DNA from 2 places in the Caballeronia sp. LZ033 genome. Region 2 is predicted to be linked to the other one. Evidence: riboswitches for the same ligand, from Rfam matches in the RefSeq annotation. Region 2 holds a riboswitch; the other holds the start of a gene.
The links. A riboswitch is a leader RNA that binds a small molecule or an ion and turns the genes downstream of it on or off. The one in region 2 is predicted to bind thiamine pyrophosphate.
Positions count from the first base shown of each region.

Region 1: it holds a riboswitch for thiamine pyrophosphate, as region 2 does, so the genes downstream of both, thiC (phosphomethylpyrimidine synthase ThiC) here and QCE62_RS13680 (FAD-dependent oxidoreductase) in region 2, are expected to answer to the same signal.

Region 1 is NZ_JARUXQ010000001.1:1,063,506-1,072,435, reverse strand. Features, by position in the region: gene QCE62_RS04805 (sensor histidine kinase) at 56-1,591, shown strand; gene QCE62_RS04800 (entericidin A/B family lipoprotein) at 1,828-1,962, shown strand; gene QCE62_RS04795 (DUF4397 domain-containing protein) at 2,286-3,068, opposite strand; gene QCE62_RS04790 (EamA family transporter) at 3,411-4,352, opposite strand; TPP riboswitch at 4,615-4,756, shown strand; gene thiC (phosphomethylpyrimidine synthase ThiC) at 4,936-6,867, shown strand; gene QCE62_RS04780 (glycine zipper 2TM domain-containing protein) at 7,102-7,314, shown strand; gene QCE62_RS04775 (hypothetical protein) at 7,521-8,036, shown strand; gene QCE62_RS04770 (hypothetical protein) at 8,296-8,421, shown strand; gene QCE62_RS04765 (L-lactate permease) at 8,679-8,930, shown strand, end outside.
Region 2 is NZ_JARUXQ010000001.1:2,933,499-2,942,428, reverse strand. Features, by position in the region: gene QCE62_RS13695 (glutamate synthase-related protein) at 1-3,603, shown strand, start outside; gene QCE62_RS13690 (glutamate synthase subunit beta) at 3,684-5,150, shown strand; gene QCE62_RS13685 (ABC transporter ATP-binding protein/permease) at 5,322-7,064, opposite strand; TPP riboswitch at 7,341-7,465, shown strand; gene QCE62_RS13680 (FAD-dependent oxidoreductase) at 7,690-8,850, shown strand; gene thiS (sulfur carrier protein ThiS) at 8,866-8,930, shown strand, end outside.

The sequences.
Region 1 (8,930 bases), 1.9 Mb from region 2:
ACCGACATACGCTTTCAACCGTTGTTGTTTTCGCCCCGATTCCTTCGATCACGCCATGAGCCAAGTCCCGCCCGCCCTGCCGTCTGAACTGCTGGAAGACAAGGCGCCGCTTGCAACCGCCCGGTCGGACGCATCCGACGCAGCCGCCGCGCCCGACAGGCCGGCGCCCGCCGGACTGGCGCGCCGCGCCGCGCGCGTCAATGAATGGATGCGCCGCTACAGCTGGGCCGTGGCGATGACGGTGGCGATCGTCATCACGGTAGGCGGCCTCGTAATCCTCGAGTCGGGACGCATGCGGATTGCCGCCGAATATGAGACGGCGCTCGACGCCAAGGGCGCGACGGCGCAACTGTCGACGCTGGCCGCCGACATCGCGACGCTCGTCGCCGACGAACGCGGCTTCGCCCTCGATCCGGCCGCCGTCTTCCAGACGCATTTCCGGGATACCGCGAGCCGTATGCAGCGCACGCTCGCCTCGCTGGACGCGTACTACCGGCGCATCGGCGACGACACCGCGCTCGCGAGCTTCGCGCAAGTCCGCGCCGCCGCCGTCGATGAAATCGCCCAAGGCAGCGCGCGGCTCGCCGATGCATCGAAGGACACGGCGCGCGCGAAAACGCAAGCGCTACCGCCGCCCGACACGAGCGCGACGCTCGACGCCGCACTGGCCCTGCTGCGTCTCAACGAGGACCAACGGGCGCAGCACGCGCTCGACGCCAGCCGCGCCGACCAGCGCATCTCCACGCTGTGTGTCGGGGCGCTTTGCGCGCTGAACATCGTGTTGTTCCTGTTGCTGTTCCGCAATCTCGGCATCCAGCTCGACAAGCAGGCGCGCGTGCAGAAAGCGCTCATTACGCAGCAGGAAGAACTCGATCAACTGGTCTTCGCGCGCACGCGGCAGCTGGAAGCGCTGGCGTGGCATCTGCAATCCGTCAGCGAGAACGAAAAGACGGAGCTCGCGCGCGAACTGCACGACGAACTCGGCTCGATCCTCACCGCCAGCAAGATGGACGTGGCCTGGGTTCGAGGCAAGCTCAGGGACGCCGAGCCCGCGATGGCCGACAAGCTCACGCGCGCACTCGGCAATCTGGATCAGGGCATTGCGCTGAAGCGTCGCATCATCGAGGACATGCGGCCGACCGTGCTGACCAACTTCGGGCTCGTGACCGCCCTGCGCTCGCTCGCCGACGAAGCCGCGCAACGCAACGGCTGGAGCCTCGAACTCGCGCTGCCCGGGGAAGACGTGAAGCTCGGGGAAGCGGTCGAGATTGCGCTGTTCCGCGTCGCGCAGGAAAGCCTCACCAATGCGGCGAAATACGCGCATGCGAGCGGCATCCGCGTGGCGCTTGCGCTCGATGAGGAGACGGTGTCGCTCACGATACGCGACGACGGCATCGGCATCCGGCCGCAGGACCTGAAGCGCACGCAGACCCACGGGCTGGTAGGCATGCGTCAGCGCGTGTCGGCGCGCGGCGGGCGCTTCGAAATCGAACGGGCGAGTCCGCGCGGCACGATCATCAGCGTGTCGATGCCGCGTGAACGGAGTGCGGGAGCGGTGGATCAGGCCATCGACATGACACCGCTGGCGTAGGACGATTCCCACGCCAAATGCGGAGCGGGACTACACGATAATCCCGGCTCTGCCTACAGCCGGTCTGCTGCGCCTTTTTTATGATTGTTTCTACCGGCGGGTCGGGCGCTGAAATTGCTGGGTGCACCTGCCTCATGAAATTTTGACTTTGCTACCGGTCAGACAGGCGCCTTTCCACCCGACACGATGCGCGATTGCGATTCCTGTCACGCATTTCAACTTCAAGGGGAATACACATGACTCGACTTATCGCACTTTTTCTGCTCGCCGGCACGGCGATGCTCGCAGGTTGCAACACGGTTTCGGGCGCCGGCCAGGACATCTCCAAGGGCGGCCAGGCCATCAGCAATTCCGCCGAAGAACACAAGTAAGCGCAAGACGCGCGGAGCGCCGCCGGAGTGCGGCGCCTGCGTCAGCAGGTTTAATAGCGTTGATCGTGTTCCCTGTCTTCCCGCCGCTTTGCGTGGCGGGATTTTTTTTGGGCAGAACTTCGATGCCGCGTGAACAGATTTTTCGAAGTTTGAGCAGATACTTCGGTTTTGAGCAGATACTTTTTGACGATTGAGCAGATTTGCGGGTCTAAGTCGATTCGCCGGTGGCGCGCGGATTCCAAGTCCGCGTCATCAGCCCCAATCTCCAAATAAAAAACCGGCCGCAAGCGACCGGTTCTCCTCCCTCCGAACCACCGTCTGGCTTACTGCGTATCCGGCAACTCCCGCACCGGCTGCTGCGTATTCCCGCCCTGCGCCACCAGCAAACGGATCTTCTCCGGAATGAGCTGCGAAGCCGCATTGCCCGAAGGAAGCGTCGTGATCAGCCAGTCCGCGTTATTGACCAGATCGAACGAAGCCGACGTATAGACCGGCGTCTTCGAACCCGGCAGCGTCGCGATCAGCTGATACGTGCCGCCCGACACGTAGATCGAATCCTGCTTCGTCGCGGGCACGGCGTTCTTGTAGGACACGCCGGCCATCGTCGGGCTCACGTTCGCGATGCTCGCGCCCGGCGCGATCAGATACAGGTCCAGGTTTGGCGCGTTCGTCGATGCGTTGAAGGCCCGCACCCGCGCGCTGCCCGAAAGCAGACCCTTGTCGAAGGGATCGTCGATCACCGCGATCGACGGCAGGAAGCCCGCGTCCGGCAGCGCGATCACCGTGTATTCGTGACCCTTCGCCGCGTTGTTGATGCTGGTGTCGGTGGCGAGCTGCGTCGTCGTGTTGATGGCCGCGTACGAGAAGTTGTGCTGGCCCGTGTCGATGTTGGCGAAATTGGTCGCCGTCGGATAAGCCAGGTTCGACTGGAGGATCTTGCCGTTGTCGTAGAAGTCGACGTTCGGCCCGCCAGGGAGCGCGTGAACGAAATGGACCTGGGGCTGCGTGACGCCGATCTCCTTGCCCAGATCGTCCGAACTGCCGCCGCAAGCGGACAGCACGGAGGCAACGGCGGCGAGCGCGGCTGCGGTGCGGATGAGCTTCATGTTTCCACCTTCCTTGTTGTATTCGACCACCTCGTTACGCGGACCGGTACGCGCGAACGTCCAGATGTTTACCCCTTCCCGCTCGCGGACCGACCTTCTGTTTTCCTTCCTTGCCGGTTTCGGCGGCGCAATTCAGGCCACGCATTCCGGTGCCTGCACTGAGCAATGCCCATGCCCCGCGCCGGTGCGCGCCCGCCGCGCGGGTGCCGCAAAGCCTTGCGCAGCAAGGCTTTGGAATTTGTTAGAGGAATTGTTCGGGAGAGCAGGCGAGAAACGGACGTGCAGCTGCCGCTGCCATGCGCAGAACATCGCGAAGTGGAGGTTTTTACAAAAAGTAAGCGCTCAGAGCAGCCCGCGCCGGCGATGATCGAACCAGAAAGACAGCCCGACCGACAGCAGGATCACGACCGTCGCAATGACGGTCCAGCGCGTGACGATCTCGCCCAGCAGCACCGCGCCGAGCAGCACGGCGACCACCGGATTCACGTACAGGCAACTCGTTGCGACGATCGTGCTGGTATGGCGGATCAGAAAGTTGTACGCGACATATGCGGCCATCGAACCGATCAGCATCAGGTACAGGAACGACACGCCCGCGCCGAGGCTGACATGCGTCAGCCGCTCACCGGCGGCGAATGCGATGCCCGTCGCAATAAGCCCGCCCAGTCCGATCTGCAGCGCCGTGGACATCAGCAGATCGGACGGCTGCGGCAGGCGGCCCGCCAGATGCGCGCCGCCTGCCCAGAAGATCGCGGCGCACAGGATGGCGAGCGTGCCGACCGTCGAACTGGGCGACGGATCGCCGTGGTTCAGCAACACGATGCCGATCAAGCCGAGCGCCACCGCGAACCATTCGCCGCGCGCGACGCCCCGGCCCGACAGCGCGGTGAAGATGGTCGCGAAGAGCGGCACGGTGGCGACCATCACGGCGGCAGTGCCGGTGCCGACGGTGCCCATGCCGTAGGCCATCATTCCGCTCGACAGCCCTTCAAGCAAGGTGCCGACAAGCGCCGCATTGCGTACTTCGCGCGCGCTCGGCCACACGGCCTTGCGATGCACGGCGAGCGCGAACAGCCCGATGCCCGCGCACAGGTTGCGCAGGCCGCCGAGCAAGAGCGGCGGAAACGATTCGAGCGCGAGATGAATGCCGAGATACGTCGAGCCCCAGACGAGGTAGACGACGGCCAGCGCGAGCGCTACCTGCCCCTTGAAGGAACGCGGCGCACGAAACGGAAAACGATCGGGAAAACTGAATGGCAGGCGCGGCGGCGGAAGCGCGGACATGCATTACTCCGCGACGGCTGCGCGCCGGATCGATGAGACAAAAACCGGCGAAAGCGTAGCAGCAAAAACCAGACTCAACGGCATGGCAGAACGAGGAAATGCGGGATAAACGGAGTACGCGGGAAGGGTCGCACGATGAGCCGCAAGCGCTCCGGGAAAACCCGGAATTTGCGGCGCCCGCCATTATGCAGTAAGCGCCCTGCCCATTCGAAGGATTTCGCCGATGGTTGCCAAGACGCCACGCCGCGGTGTAATGTCACGGCTGCTAACGCGGGGGTCCTGCGTTGCGCATCGCGGTTTGGCCGGCCTGACATGACCGAACCGCTTCGTGCGGCGTGGGTGAGAAATACCCTTTGAACCTGATCTGGATAATGCCAGCGCAGGGAAGCGTTCGGGCTCCATGGCCTGCCGCATCCGGCCACCTCTTCCGAGCCCGTACCTTTCCATCTCGTTCCTCCTGTTTAGCTCCTGAGTCAGTTCGGGCGGCGTCATCGCTCGTGCTGAAAAATATCGTCCCTATTGCTTCGCATGGGACGGAAGCAAGCGCCCACGCGCTCACTTCTGTCGCAAGGAGAAACAGCACATGAATGCCAATCCCAAGTTCCTGTCCGAAAACGCCGTCGTCGACGCCGCCGCCATCGCGCCGCTGCCGAACTCGCGCAAGGTCTACGTCACCGGTTCGACGCCCGACATCCGCGTGCCGATGCGCGAAATCACCCAGTCCGACACCCCCGACGGCTTCGGCGGCGAGAAGAATCCGCCCGTCTACGTGTACGACACGTCCGGCCCCTACACGGACCCGGAAGCGAAGATCGACATCCGTTCGGGATTGCCCGCGCTGCGCGGCGCATGGATCGAACAGCGCGGCGACACCGAAGAACTCGCCGGCCTCTCCAGCGACTTCGGCCGCGAGCGCGCCGCCGATGACAAGACCGCCGAACTGCGTTTCCCCGGCCTGCATCGCAAGCCGCGCCGCGCGCTCGCCGGCAAGAACGTATCGCAGATGCACTACGCGCGCGCCGGCATCATCACGCCGGAGATGGAATACATCGCGATCCGCGAAAACCAGCGGCGCGCCGAATACCTCGAAAGCCTGAAGCAGAGCGGCCCGAACGGCGAGAAGCTCGCCGCCATGATGGGCCGCCAGCATCCGGGCCAGGCCTTCGGTGCAGCGGCGTTCGGCAAGGACGCGCTGAAGGCGATCACGCCCGAGTTCGTGCGCGACGAAGTGGCCCGCGGGCGCGCCATCATCCCGGCGAACATCAATCACCCGGAAAGCGAGCCGATGATCATCGGCCGCAACTTCCTCGTGAAGATCAACGCGAACATCGGCAATTCGGCGGTGACGTCGTCGATCGGCGAAGAAGTCGACAAGATGACCTGGGCGATCCGCTGGGGCGGCGACACGGTGATGGACCTTTCCACCGGCAAGCACATTCACGAAACGCGCGAGTGGATCATCCGCAATTCGCCGGTGCCGATCGGCACGGTGCCCATCTACCAGGCGCTCGAAAAGGTCAACGGCAAGGCCGAGGACCTGACCTGGGAAATCTTCCGCGACACGCTCATCGAGCAGGCGGAACAGGGCGTCGACTATTTCACGATCCACGCCGGCGTGCGCCTGCAATACGTGCCGCTGACCGCCAACCGGATGACGGGCATCGTGTCGCGCGGCGGCTCGATCATGGCGAAATGGTGTCTCGCGCATCATCGCGAGAGCTTCATCTACGAGCACTTCGAAGACATCTGCGAAATCATGAAGCAGTACGACGTCTCGTTCTCGCTCGGCGACGGCCTGCGTCCCGGCTCGATCTACGACGCCAACGACGAAGCCCAGCTCGGCGAACTGAAGACGCTCGGCGAGCTCACGCAGGTGGCGTGGAAGCACGACGTGCAGGTGATGATCGAAGGTCCGGGCCACGTGCCGATGCAGCTCATCAAGGAGAATATGGATCTCCAGCTGCAATGGTGTGACGAGGCGCCGTTCTACACGCTCGGGCCGCTGACGACCGACATTGCGCCGGGCTACGACCACATCACGTCGGGCATCGGCGCGGCGATGATCGGCTGGTTCGGCACGGCGATGCTGTGCTATGTCACGCCGAAGGAGCACTTGGGCCTGCCGAACAAGGACGACGTCAAGGAAGGCATCATCACCTACAAGCTCGCGGCGCACGCGGCCGATCTGGCCAAGGGGCATCCGGGCGCGCAGGTGCGCGACAACGCCTTGTCGAAGGCGCGTTTCGAGTTCCGCTGGGAAGACCAGTTCAATCTGGGCCTGGACCCGGACAAGGCGCGCGAATTCCACGATGAAACCCTGCCGAAGGATTCGGCCAAGGTCGCGCACTTCTGCTCGATGTGCGGCCCGCATTTCTGCTCGATGAAGATCACGCAGGACGTGCGCGATTTCGCGGCGAAACAGGGCCTCAGCGAACAGGATGCGCTGGCGAAAGGCATGGAAACCAAGGCGATCGAATTCGTGAAGAAGGGTTCGGAGATCTATCAGCCGACCTGATGCCGGACCGTTTTCAGTAGCGATCAACGGCCTGACGCGCTTCGTGTGCGTCGGGCCTTTTTTGCTGGCGCATCCGGCGCCGGCCTTGTTCCATAAGGCTTGAGCCTCTCCAGACGAATCAGGCACTTTTCCTGCTGGTCAAGCGACGAAGCGGTCGGGACAGTCGCGGCTCCTGCGGATGCCTGGAAGCCGCCCCGCCGCCGCTTCGCTCAACATCGTATTCGGAGAGTCGACATGAAAAACATCAAACAGATCGGCGTCGCTGCAACGGTCGTGGCGCTTCTCGGGGGCCTGACAGCCTGCGGCGACATGAGCACGCGTCAACGGGATACCGCGATCGGCGCAGGCGTCGGGGCAGCGGGCGGCGCCGCCATCGGCGGCAGCGGACTTTCGACGCTCGGCGGCGCGGCCGTCGGCGGCATCATCGGCAATCAGGTCGGGAAGTAATCCGGCCTGCCCGGTACGGCGAAACGCAGTCGTTTCGCCGCCACGTTTCAGAACTGACACAAACGGCCACCCGGTCATCTCCCCTTCCGACCGTCGGCCGACCGCAGCGCCGCCGTTCGAGTAAGCTGATTCATGACGGACCCGCCCGGCAGCAACGCTTCATCATCGATCTACACCGGGCGTTACACACCGTCAGGAGCAGGATCATGGAATTCGCTCGTCTCGTTCTCCGAAGGTCGGCCGTCATCGCGGCTACGGCCACCGCAACGCTTCTCGGCGGGTGCTACTACGGTTACCCGGCCTATCCGCCTTACCCAGTTGTCAGCACCGCTTACACGCAGCGCGAGTTCACCGTTCCGGCGTCCGGCGCGACGGTAGCCACTGCGTCTTCAGCGACCTTGCCACCGCAGTATGAATACGCGATCGGCGCCCTCGATCCGAACTACTCGAATTACTACCAGACCTATCCCTACCCGTACGCCGGCTACCCCTATTACCCCGCCTATGGCGGCTACCCGGCGTATTACGGCTATGCGCCGGTTTCATTCAGCTTCGGCTACTGGGGCGGCGGTGGTTGCTGCTGGGGCCGCGGCTGGCGTGGCGGCGGCTACTACGGCCATGGGGGGCACGGCGGCGGCGGCTGGCACGGCGGCGGTGGATACGGCCACGGGTGGCAAGGCGGCGGCGGTTGGCACGGTGGCGGCGGCGGACATGGCCACTGAATTCCAACGCGCTCACGCGGCGACGTGCGACTCGCCGCGCCGACTCGGCCTGCCAGTAACAAACCTGCAACATTTTCCGGCCAACTGATGCACTCCAGCGCGCCGACGGCCTGCGTGCGCTGGAGCACTTTCCTTTTCCGTCAGAGACTTGGCGGATATCGCCAGACCTTTGGCACGAAACTGGCTAGTCGTGTCCCTCATTTGCCGTCGCGCAACGCGGATCAACGTTGCGAAAACATCGGTTCTCGGGGAGTCGGACATGATGGCCTTCGTATTTTTCCTGCTCTGGATGCTCGCCTCGCTCGGCCTGCTGACCATCTGGGTGTTCCGGCAGACACCCGTCGCGCGACGAGACGAAGTCGTGCCCAACGTCGCCGAGGGTTGAGCGCCCGGCGTTATCGGCGCGGGTTAATCCGTCGGCCGACGCGCGCGTCAGGGCACGCAGATGCCCGCCGCGCCGCAATGCGCGGGCATTCACGCCTTGACGCAAACGGATCGCGCCCTATTCTTAGTGTGCGCGTTATGCGCCCGCTTAAGGCGTCAATACGCCCGCAGCGCGGACGCCCGCAGCTTTCGCATTGATGGGACGCGCACGGCGGCGAGCCAACTCGCCGCTCCTGCTCATGTCCGCAAGGAGACGCGATGTTCCATCAGATCCTCACGCCGATCGCTCATTCGCTGTTCGCATCGTTCATCGTCGCCGCGCTGCCCATCTTGCTCGTGCTCGTCCTGCTCGGCTGGGCGCGCCGCCCGGCCTGGCAGGCCTCGCTCGCGGGTCTCGTGCTCGGGCTGATCATCGCGGTCGCGGGCTGGCATTTCCCGGTGGGACTGGCGCTCGATTCGGTCGCGGCAGGCGCCGTCTTCGCGCTCTGGCCGGTCATGTGGATCGTGTTC
Region 2 (8,930 bases):
ACCGACGGCCGTCAGATCGGCGCAACGCTGGACCGTAACGGCCTGCGTCCGGCGCGCTATCTCGTCACCGACGACGACCTCGTGATCCTCGCGTCGGAGTCGGGCGTGCTGCCTATTCCCGAGTCGAAGATCGTCCAGAAGTGGCGCCTGCAGCCGGGCAAGATGTTCCTGATCGACATGGAGCAGGGCCGCATCATCCAGGACAAGGAACTCAAGGACAACCTCGCGAACGCCAAGCCGTACAAGAGCTGGATCGAGGCCGTGCGCATCAAGCTCGACGAGATCGAGCCGAAGGCGGAAGACGTCGAGACGCAGCGCCGCGAAGCCGCCGTGCTGCTGGACCGCCAGCAGGCGTTCGGCTACACGCAGGAAGACCTCAAGTTCCTGATGGCGCCGATGGCGCAATCGGGCGAGGAAGCCATCGGCTCGATGGGCAACGACTCGCCGCTGGCAGTCATGTCCAACAAGAACAAGACGCTGTACAACTACTTCAAGCAGTTGTTCGCGCAAGTGACGAACCCGCCGATCGACCCGATCCGCGAGAACATGGTGATGTCGCTCGTCTCGTTCATCGGCCCGAAGCCGAACCTGCTCGACACGACCAACATCAACCCGACGATGCGCCTCGAAGTGTCGCAGCCCGTGCTCGACTTCAAGGACATCGCAAAGATCCGCGCCATCGACCAGTACACCGGCGGCAAATTCAGCTCGTACGAACTGAACATCTGCTATCCGGTTGCATGGGGCAAGGAAGGCATCGAGGCGCGCATCGCGTCGCTGTGCGCGGAAGCCGTGGACGCCGTCAAGTCGGGCTACAACATCCTGATCGTGTCGGATCGCCGCGCGGATCGTGACAATGTCGCGATCCCGGCGCTGCTCGCCACCTCGGCCATTCACTCGCATCTCGTTGCGCACGGTCTGCGCACGAGCACGGGTCTGGTCGTCGAAACCGGCTCGGCGCGCGAGACGCATCACTTCGCGCTGCTCGCGGGCTACGGCGCGGAAGCCGTGCACCCGTACCTCGCGCTGGAGACGCTCGCCAACATGGCCGAAGGCCTGAAGGGCGATCTCTCGGCCGAGAAGGTCATCTACAACTTCACGAAGGCGGTCGGCAAGGGCCTGCTCAAGGTCATGTCGAAGATGGGCATCTCGACGTACATGTCCTACACCGGCGCGCAGATCTTCGAAGGCGTTGGCCTGTCGGCGGATCTGGTCGAGAAGTACTTCAAGGGCACGGCGTCGAAGGTCGGCGGCATCGGCATCTTCGAAGTGGCCGAGGAAGCGATTCGCCTGCATCGCGATGCGTTCGGCGACAACCCGGTTCTCGCCAACATGCTCGACGCGGGCGGCGAGTACGCGTACCGCGTGCGCGGCGAAGAGCACATGTGGACGCCTGACGCCATCGCCAAGCTGCAGCACTCGGCGCGCAGCAACTCGTACCAGACGTACAAGGAATACGCGCACATCATCAACGACCAGACGAAGCGTCACATGACGTTCCGCGGTCTGTTCGAGTTCAAGGTCGACCCGGCCAAGGCGATTCCGCTCGAAGAAGTCGAATCGGCCAAGGACATCGTCAAGCGTTTCGCGACCGGCGCCATGTCGCTCGGCTCGATCAGCACGGAAGCGCACGCCACGCTGGCGGTCGCGATGAACCGTATCGGCGGCAAGTCGAACACCGGCGAAGGCGGCGAGGACGAAACGCGCTATCGCAACGAACTGCGCGGCATTCCGATCAAGAACGGCGACACGCTGCAATCGATCATCGGCAAGGAGGTCGTCACCGACATCCCGTTGAAGGAAGGCGATTCGCTGCGCTCGAAGATCAAGCAGGTGGCATCAGGCCGCTTTGGCGTGACGGCGGAGTATCTCGCGTCGGCGGACCAGATCCAGATCAAGATGGCGCAGGGCGCGAAGCCCGGCGAAGGCGGTCAGCTGCCGGGTCACAAGGTGTCGGATTACATCGGCAAGCTGCGTTACTCGGTGCCGGGCGTCGGGCTCATTTCGCCGCCGCCGCACCACGACATCTATTCGATCGAAGACCTGGCGCAGCTGATCCACGATCTGAAGAACGTGAACTCCGGTTCGAGCATTTCCGTCAAGCTGGTGTCCGAAGTGGGCGTCGGCACGGTGGCGGCCGGTGTCGCGAAGGCGAAGGCGGATCACGTCGTGATCGCGGGCCATGACGGCGGCACGGGCGCTTCGCCGCTGTCGTCGCTCAAGCATGCGGGCACGCCGTGGGAACTCGGTCTCGCCGAAACCCAGCAGACCCTGGTGCTGAACCGTCTGCGCGGCCGTATCCGCGTGCAGGCCGACGGCCAGATGAAGACCGGCCGCGACGTCGTGATCGGCGCGCTGCTCGGCGCGGACGAGTTTGGCTTCGCAACGGCGCCGCTCGTCGTCGAAGGCTGCATCATGATGCGCAAGTGCCATCTGAACACGTGCCCGGTCGGCGTCGCGACGCAGGACCCGGTGCTGCGCGCGAAGTTCTCCGGCCAGCCGGAACACGTCGTCAACTTCTTCTTCTTCGTGGCCGAGGAAGTGCGCGAAATCATGGCGCAGTTCGGCATCCGCAAGTTCGACGACCTGATCGGCCGCGCCGAGCTGCTCGACACGAAGAAGGGCGTCGAGCACTGGAAGGCGAAGGGTCTCGATTTCTCGCGCGTGTTCTATCAGGTGCCGGTGGAAGCCGATGTCGCGCGCAAGCATGTGGACGTGCAGGACCACGGTCTGGACAAGGCGCTCGATCACATCCTGATCGAGAAGTCGAAGGCCGCCATCGAGAAGGGCGAGCATGTGTCGTTCATCCAGCCGGTGCGCAACGTGAACCGTACGGTCGGCGCCATGCTGTCCGGCACGATCGCGAAGAAGCATGGCCACGACGGCCTGCCCGACGACTCCATCCACATCCAGCTGAAGGGCACGGCGGGTCAGAGCTTCGGCGCGTTCCTCGCGAAGGGCGTGACGCTGGATCTGGTCGGCGACGGCAACGACTACGTCGGCAAGGGCCTTTCGGGCGGGCGCATCATCATTCGCCCGACCAACGACTTCCGCGGCAAGTCCGAGGAAAACATCATCTGCGGCAACACGGTGATGTACGGCGCGATCGAAGGCGAAGCGTATTTCCGCGGCGTCGCGGGCGAGCGCTTCTGCGTGCGCAACTCGGGCGCGACGGCGGTCGTCGAGGGCACCGGCGACCACGGCTGCGAATACATGACCGGCGGCACGGTGGTCGTGCTCGGCGAGACTGGCCGCAACTTCGCGGCGGGCATGTCGGGCGGCATCGCGTTCGTGTACGACCCGGATGGCAGCTTCGCGGGCAAGTGCAACAAGTCGATGGTCGCGCTCGATCCGGTGCTGCAGCAGGCCGAACAGGAGCGCACGGTGGACCGCGCGCTGTGGCACGCCGGCAAGACCGACGAAGCGCTGCTCAAGGGGCTGATCGAGCGTCACTTCCAGTTCACCGGCTCGCCGCGCGCGAAGGCCTTGCTCGAAAACTGGGACGCGTCGCGCCGCCAGTTCGTCAAGGTCTTTCCGACGGAGTACAAGCGCGCGCTGGCTGAGATTGGCGCGAAGAAGTCGAAGGACGCCATCGCGGCTTGACGCCTCGTTCACACAGAAACAAGCGCGCTCTGCCGCAAAGACGTCGGAGCGCGTGATCCTCACCAAATACAGAGAAAGAAATGGGCAAGGCAACCGGTTTTCTCGAGTTCGAGCGCCAGCACGAGGCGTACGAAGCACCGCTGACCCGCGTCAAGCACTACAAGGAATTTGTTGCAGCGCTGACCGATGAAGACGCGAAGGTTCAGGGCGCGCGCTGCATGGACTGCGGCATTCCGTTCTGTAACAACGGCTGTCCGGTCAACAACATCATTCCGGACTTCAACGATCTGGTGTTCCAGCAGGACTGGAAGAGCGCGATCAACGTGCTGCATTCCACCAACAACTTCCCGGAGTTCACGGGCCGCATCTGCCCGGCGCCGTGCGAATCGGCGTGTACGCTGGGCATCAACGACGATCCGGTCGGCATCAAATCGATCGAGCACGCGATCATCGACAAGGCCTTCGCCGAAGGCTGGGTCGTGCCGCAGCCGCCGAAGCACAAGACGGGCAAGAAGGTTGCCGTGGTCGGTTCCGGTCCCGCGGGACTCGCTGCCGCGCAGCAGCTGGGACGCGCGGGACATGACGTCGTCGTGTTCGAGAAGAACGACCGCATCGGCGGCCTGCTGCGCTACGGCATTCCCGACTTCAAGCTGGAGAAGTGGCTGATCGACCGCCGCATGCGCCAGATGGAAGCGGAAGGCGTGTCGTTCCGCACCAATGTGTTCATCGGCAAGGAAGCGATGCCGGAATACATCGCCAACACGGCGAAGGAAACCATCACGCCGGACGAGCTGAAGGAACAGTTCGACGCCGTGGTGATCGCGGGCGGGTCGGAAACGCCGCGTGATCTGCCGGTGCCGGGCCGCGAGCTCCAGGGCATCTACTACGCGATGGAATTCCTGCCGCAGCAGAACAAGGTCAATGCCGGTGACAAGGTCCCGGACCAGCTGCTGGCCAAGGGCAAGCATGTGGTCGTGATCGGCGGCGGCGATACGGGTTCGGATTGTGTCGGCACGTCGAACCGGCATGGCGCGAAGGGCGTGACGCAGTTCGAACTGCTGGCGCAGCCGCCTGAAGAAGAGAACAAGCCGCTCGTGTGGCCGTACTGGCCGATCAAGCTGCGCACGTCTTCGTCGCATGAAGAGGGCTGCGAGCGTGACTGGTCGGTGGCGACGAAGCGCTTCGAGGGCAAGAACGGCAAGGTCGAGAAGCTGATTGCGGTGCGCGTCGAGTGGAAGGGCGGCAAGATGCAGGAAGTGCCGGGTTCGGAGTTCGAGATGAAGGCCGATCTCGTGCTGCTCGCGATGGGCTTTACGCAGCCGGTGTCGCCGGTGCTGGAAGCGTTCGGCGTCGAGAAGGATGCGCGCGGCAACGTGCGTGCTTCGACCGAAGGCGACAAAGCGTATTACACGTCGGTGGACAAGGTGTTCACGGCGGGCGATATGCGGCGCGGCCAGTCGCTGGTGGTGTGGGCGATTCGCGAAGGACGCCAGTGCGCGCGGTCGGTCGATGCGTTCCTGATGGGGAGCAGTGAGCTGCCGCGTTAAAGGGTCGTCTTGTCAGGCTTGAGAAAGGCGGATGGTCGAAAGGCTGTCCGCCTTTTTGGTTTTCAGGAGCGCAGGCGCTGTTGACTACTGCGCCAGATAGCAAAGAAAAAACCGCACCAGCAATCCCTCACCGATGTGGTCCTCGCGACCCACCCGAAACCGAAAACCGCCTCAAGCTTCCGCCATCGTCCTCTCGATCTCGATCTTGTAGTCATGGAACATCGCGACCGACTCACGATGCGCGACGCTCAGAATCGCCGCCTTCGGCAGCTTCTCCAGCACCGTGTTGTAGATATGCAGTTCGTTCTCCGCGTCGAGCGCGCTGGTCGCTTCATCGAGGAACAGGAAATCCGGCTTGTGCAGCAGCACGCGCGCCGCGGCCAGACGTTGCTGCTCGCCCGGCGACAGACTCCGCGCCCAATGCGCACTTTCCTCCAGCCGATCCACATACGACCCGAGATTGCAGAGACGCAGCGCCTCGCGGGTTTCTTCGTCGCTGAACGTGCCGCCCGGCGACGGATACGCGAGCGCCGCACGCAGCGTGCCGATCGGCAGATAGCTCACTTGCGGGATGAACATCATCTTCGCGTCGACGGGAGCGTCGATGGTGCCGTCGCCGAACGGCCACAGTCCCGCGAGCGCCCGCATCAGGGTGCTCTTGCCCGAGCCCGACGGTCCGACCACCAGCCAGCGCGAGCCCGGCTCCACCGACACGTTCGCCACCCGCGACAGCGGCGTGCCGTTCGGCAGCGCGAGCGTCAGACCCTTGGTCGTGAGCGACGGCGTGCTCGTGTAGTGCAGGTTGATGCCGCCGCGCGCGGTCGCCGGCGAGTTTTCCTCGCGGATGTGGGTGGAGCGCATCACGCGCTTGAATTCACGCAGACGATTCACCGTGGCGCGCCATTCGACCAAGGTCGAATAACTGTTGATGAACCAGGAAAACGAATCGCTGACCGTGCCGAACGCCGATGAAATCTGCATCAGCACGCCAAACGAGAACGCGCCCGCGAAGTAGCGCGGCGCCGCGACCATGATCGGAAAGATGATGGCGATCTGGCCATAGAAACTCAGCACGAAGGTCATGCGCTTCGTGTACTTCATGATCAGCCACCAGTTGTCGCGAATGCGCTGGAAGATGGACTTGGCGGTCGCCGTTTCGGTCGTGATGCCGTCGTAGAAGGCAATCTGTTCGGCGTTCTCGCGCACGCGGATCAGCCCGAAGCGGAAGTCCGCTTCCACCTTCTGCTGCTGGTAGTTGATCGATACCAGCGGATGCCCGACCTTCTGGATGATCAGCGAGCCCAGGATCGCGTACAGCGCGGCGGCCCAGACCATGTAGCCCGGAATCGTGATCGGCGTGCCGCCGAGCGAGAAGGTCAGCGCGCCCGCGATGGTCCACAGGATCGTGATGAACGTGACCAGCGTGACGAGCGTCGAGAGCAGATCGAGCGAGAGCGAAAGCGTCGTGGTCGCGAAGGATTGCAGGTCGTCGCTGATACGCTGGTCAGGGTTGTCGGCGAGCCGGTCGCGTTCAATTCGATAGAACGCCTTGTCGCCGAACCATTGTTCGAGATACTTGTTCGTCAGCCATTGCCGCCAGCGGAACGCCAGCATCTGCCGCAGATACCGTCCATAGACCGCGAGCAGGATGTAAGCGAATGCCAGGCCGGTGAAGATCAGCAGCAGGTGCGGGAAATCCTTGACGTTCTTGTTCTGCAGCGCGTTGTAGAAGTCCGCGTTCCAGCTGTTGAGCCGGACGTTGATCCACACGACCGTCATGTTGATCGCGATGATCGCCACGAGCAGGCCCCACGCGAAGCCGCGTTCCTCGGAAACCCAGTAGGGCTTGATGAGGCTCCACGCCGAGACTTCGTCGGCCTTTTGCTGAGTATTTTCGGTGCGTGTGTCGATCATGAGCTTCCTGCCGATGCGCCCTTCGGGCGGCGGATTGTTGCGTGGTCGCGCGACGGGCGTGCTGCGCGGTGCGGCCGGCTGCGGCCTGCGGTGGTGTTCAGGGCAGCCAGTTTCGGGCCTGCAAATTGTTCCGAACTTGCCTTAACGCTCACTTAATTTCGCGCGCTCGCCGGCTGAACCGTGTTCGCGGCATTGTGCCAGAGTGCCGCCGCACAGGAAAAAAGCAGGGCGCAATCCCGGTTTGCAGCGCCTTTGCCTTTCATGTTCTAATGACCTTCGACGAAACAGGGGTGCTTTGCATGCATCGACGGCCGGAACCGGCCCTCACGCAGCGAGGCTGAGAGAGACCCTTTGCACCCGATCCGGGTAATACCGGCGAGGGAAGTTTCCGGAGAACGCGCGCCACCCGCGCCATTCCTCCAGTTTCTTCCGCACCTTGTTCTTTCCGTCCGGCGCGCATCCGCAGCCGGGCCGGTCTCTCCGCCCATGTCGTCCTTGTGATGTGCCGCAGCGCCTGCACGGACGGATCGGGCCAATTCTGCCTTCCTCCTTTCTGACGCAGCGTGAGGCATGAGCCTCGTGCGCACGCTTTATGTGCCCGCGCCGGCCGATAGGAGACATCGAATTGAACAGCATCCATCAGACCGCCGACCCCCAGGCGGATTTCGCCGTGATCGGCGGCGGGCTCGTCGGCCGGCTCGTGGCCTGGCAGCTCGCAGGCGCGGGGCATCGAGTGAGTCTTTTCGAGCGCGGCGACGCGCTCGGCTCGCAGTCGGCCGCCTGGGTTGCCGCCGCGATGCTGGCGCCGCTCGCCGAAGCCGCCAGCGCGGAACCGCTTGTGGTCGGGCTCGGCGCGGCATCGCTCGAACGCTGGCCGGGGCTCATCGCGCAATTGCCCGAGCCGGTCTTTTTCCAGCGCAACGGCACGCTTGTCGTCTGGCATGGCGCGGATCGCGCCGAGGCGCCCTTGCTCGAACGCCGGCTGCGCGCCAATTCTCCGGCCGGCCTGCTCGATGGCGGCTTCGTCAAGCTCGCCGGCACCCAGGTCGCGCAGGCGGAACCGGCGCTCGGCACGCGTTTCGCGCAAGGCTGGCTGCTGCCGAACGAAGGACAGCTCGACAACCGCCAGGCGCTCGCCGCATTGGCCGCGGGACTCGCCGCGCGCGGCGTGCGCACGCACTGGAACACGACGGTCGAGGCCATGCCCGACGCGCGCTGGATCATCGATTGCCGCGGCCTCGGCGGCAAGCCCGCCTGGCCCGCGCTGCGCGGAATTCGCGGCGAGGTGGCGCGAGTGCACGCGCCGGGCATCGGGCTGTCGCGGCCGGTGCGGCTGCTGCATCCGCGCTATCCGCTCTATATCGCGCCGAAGCAGGACGATCTCTACGTGATCGGCGCGACGGAAATCGAAGGCGAGGACATGTCGCCGGTGAGCGTGCGGTCCGCGCTCGAACTGCTGAGCGCCGCGTTCGCCGTGCATCCGGGTTTCGGCGAGGCGCGCATCCTCGAGCTCAACGCCCACTGCCGGCCGACCTTGCCGGATCACCGGCCCGCCATCGTCTGGGACGGGGCACGGACGGTGCGCGTGAACGGGCTGTATCGGCATGGCTTCATGATTGCGCCCGAAGTCGCGGACGCCGCGTGCCGGCTGGCGGAAGCGCTCATCGCCGGCAATGTAGCCAGCCACGCGAGCTTCGATGAACATCGCCGCGCCGCCCGCTGGCCGGAACTGCTGCATGGCGCGGCCGACACTGTTGCGACACCGGCGCCGGCGCTGTCGCACTAGACAAGAGACAAAGCCATGAACATCCACATCAATCAGCGCGCCTTCGAGCTGCCCGACGCCGCCACCGTCAACGAGGCGCT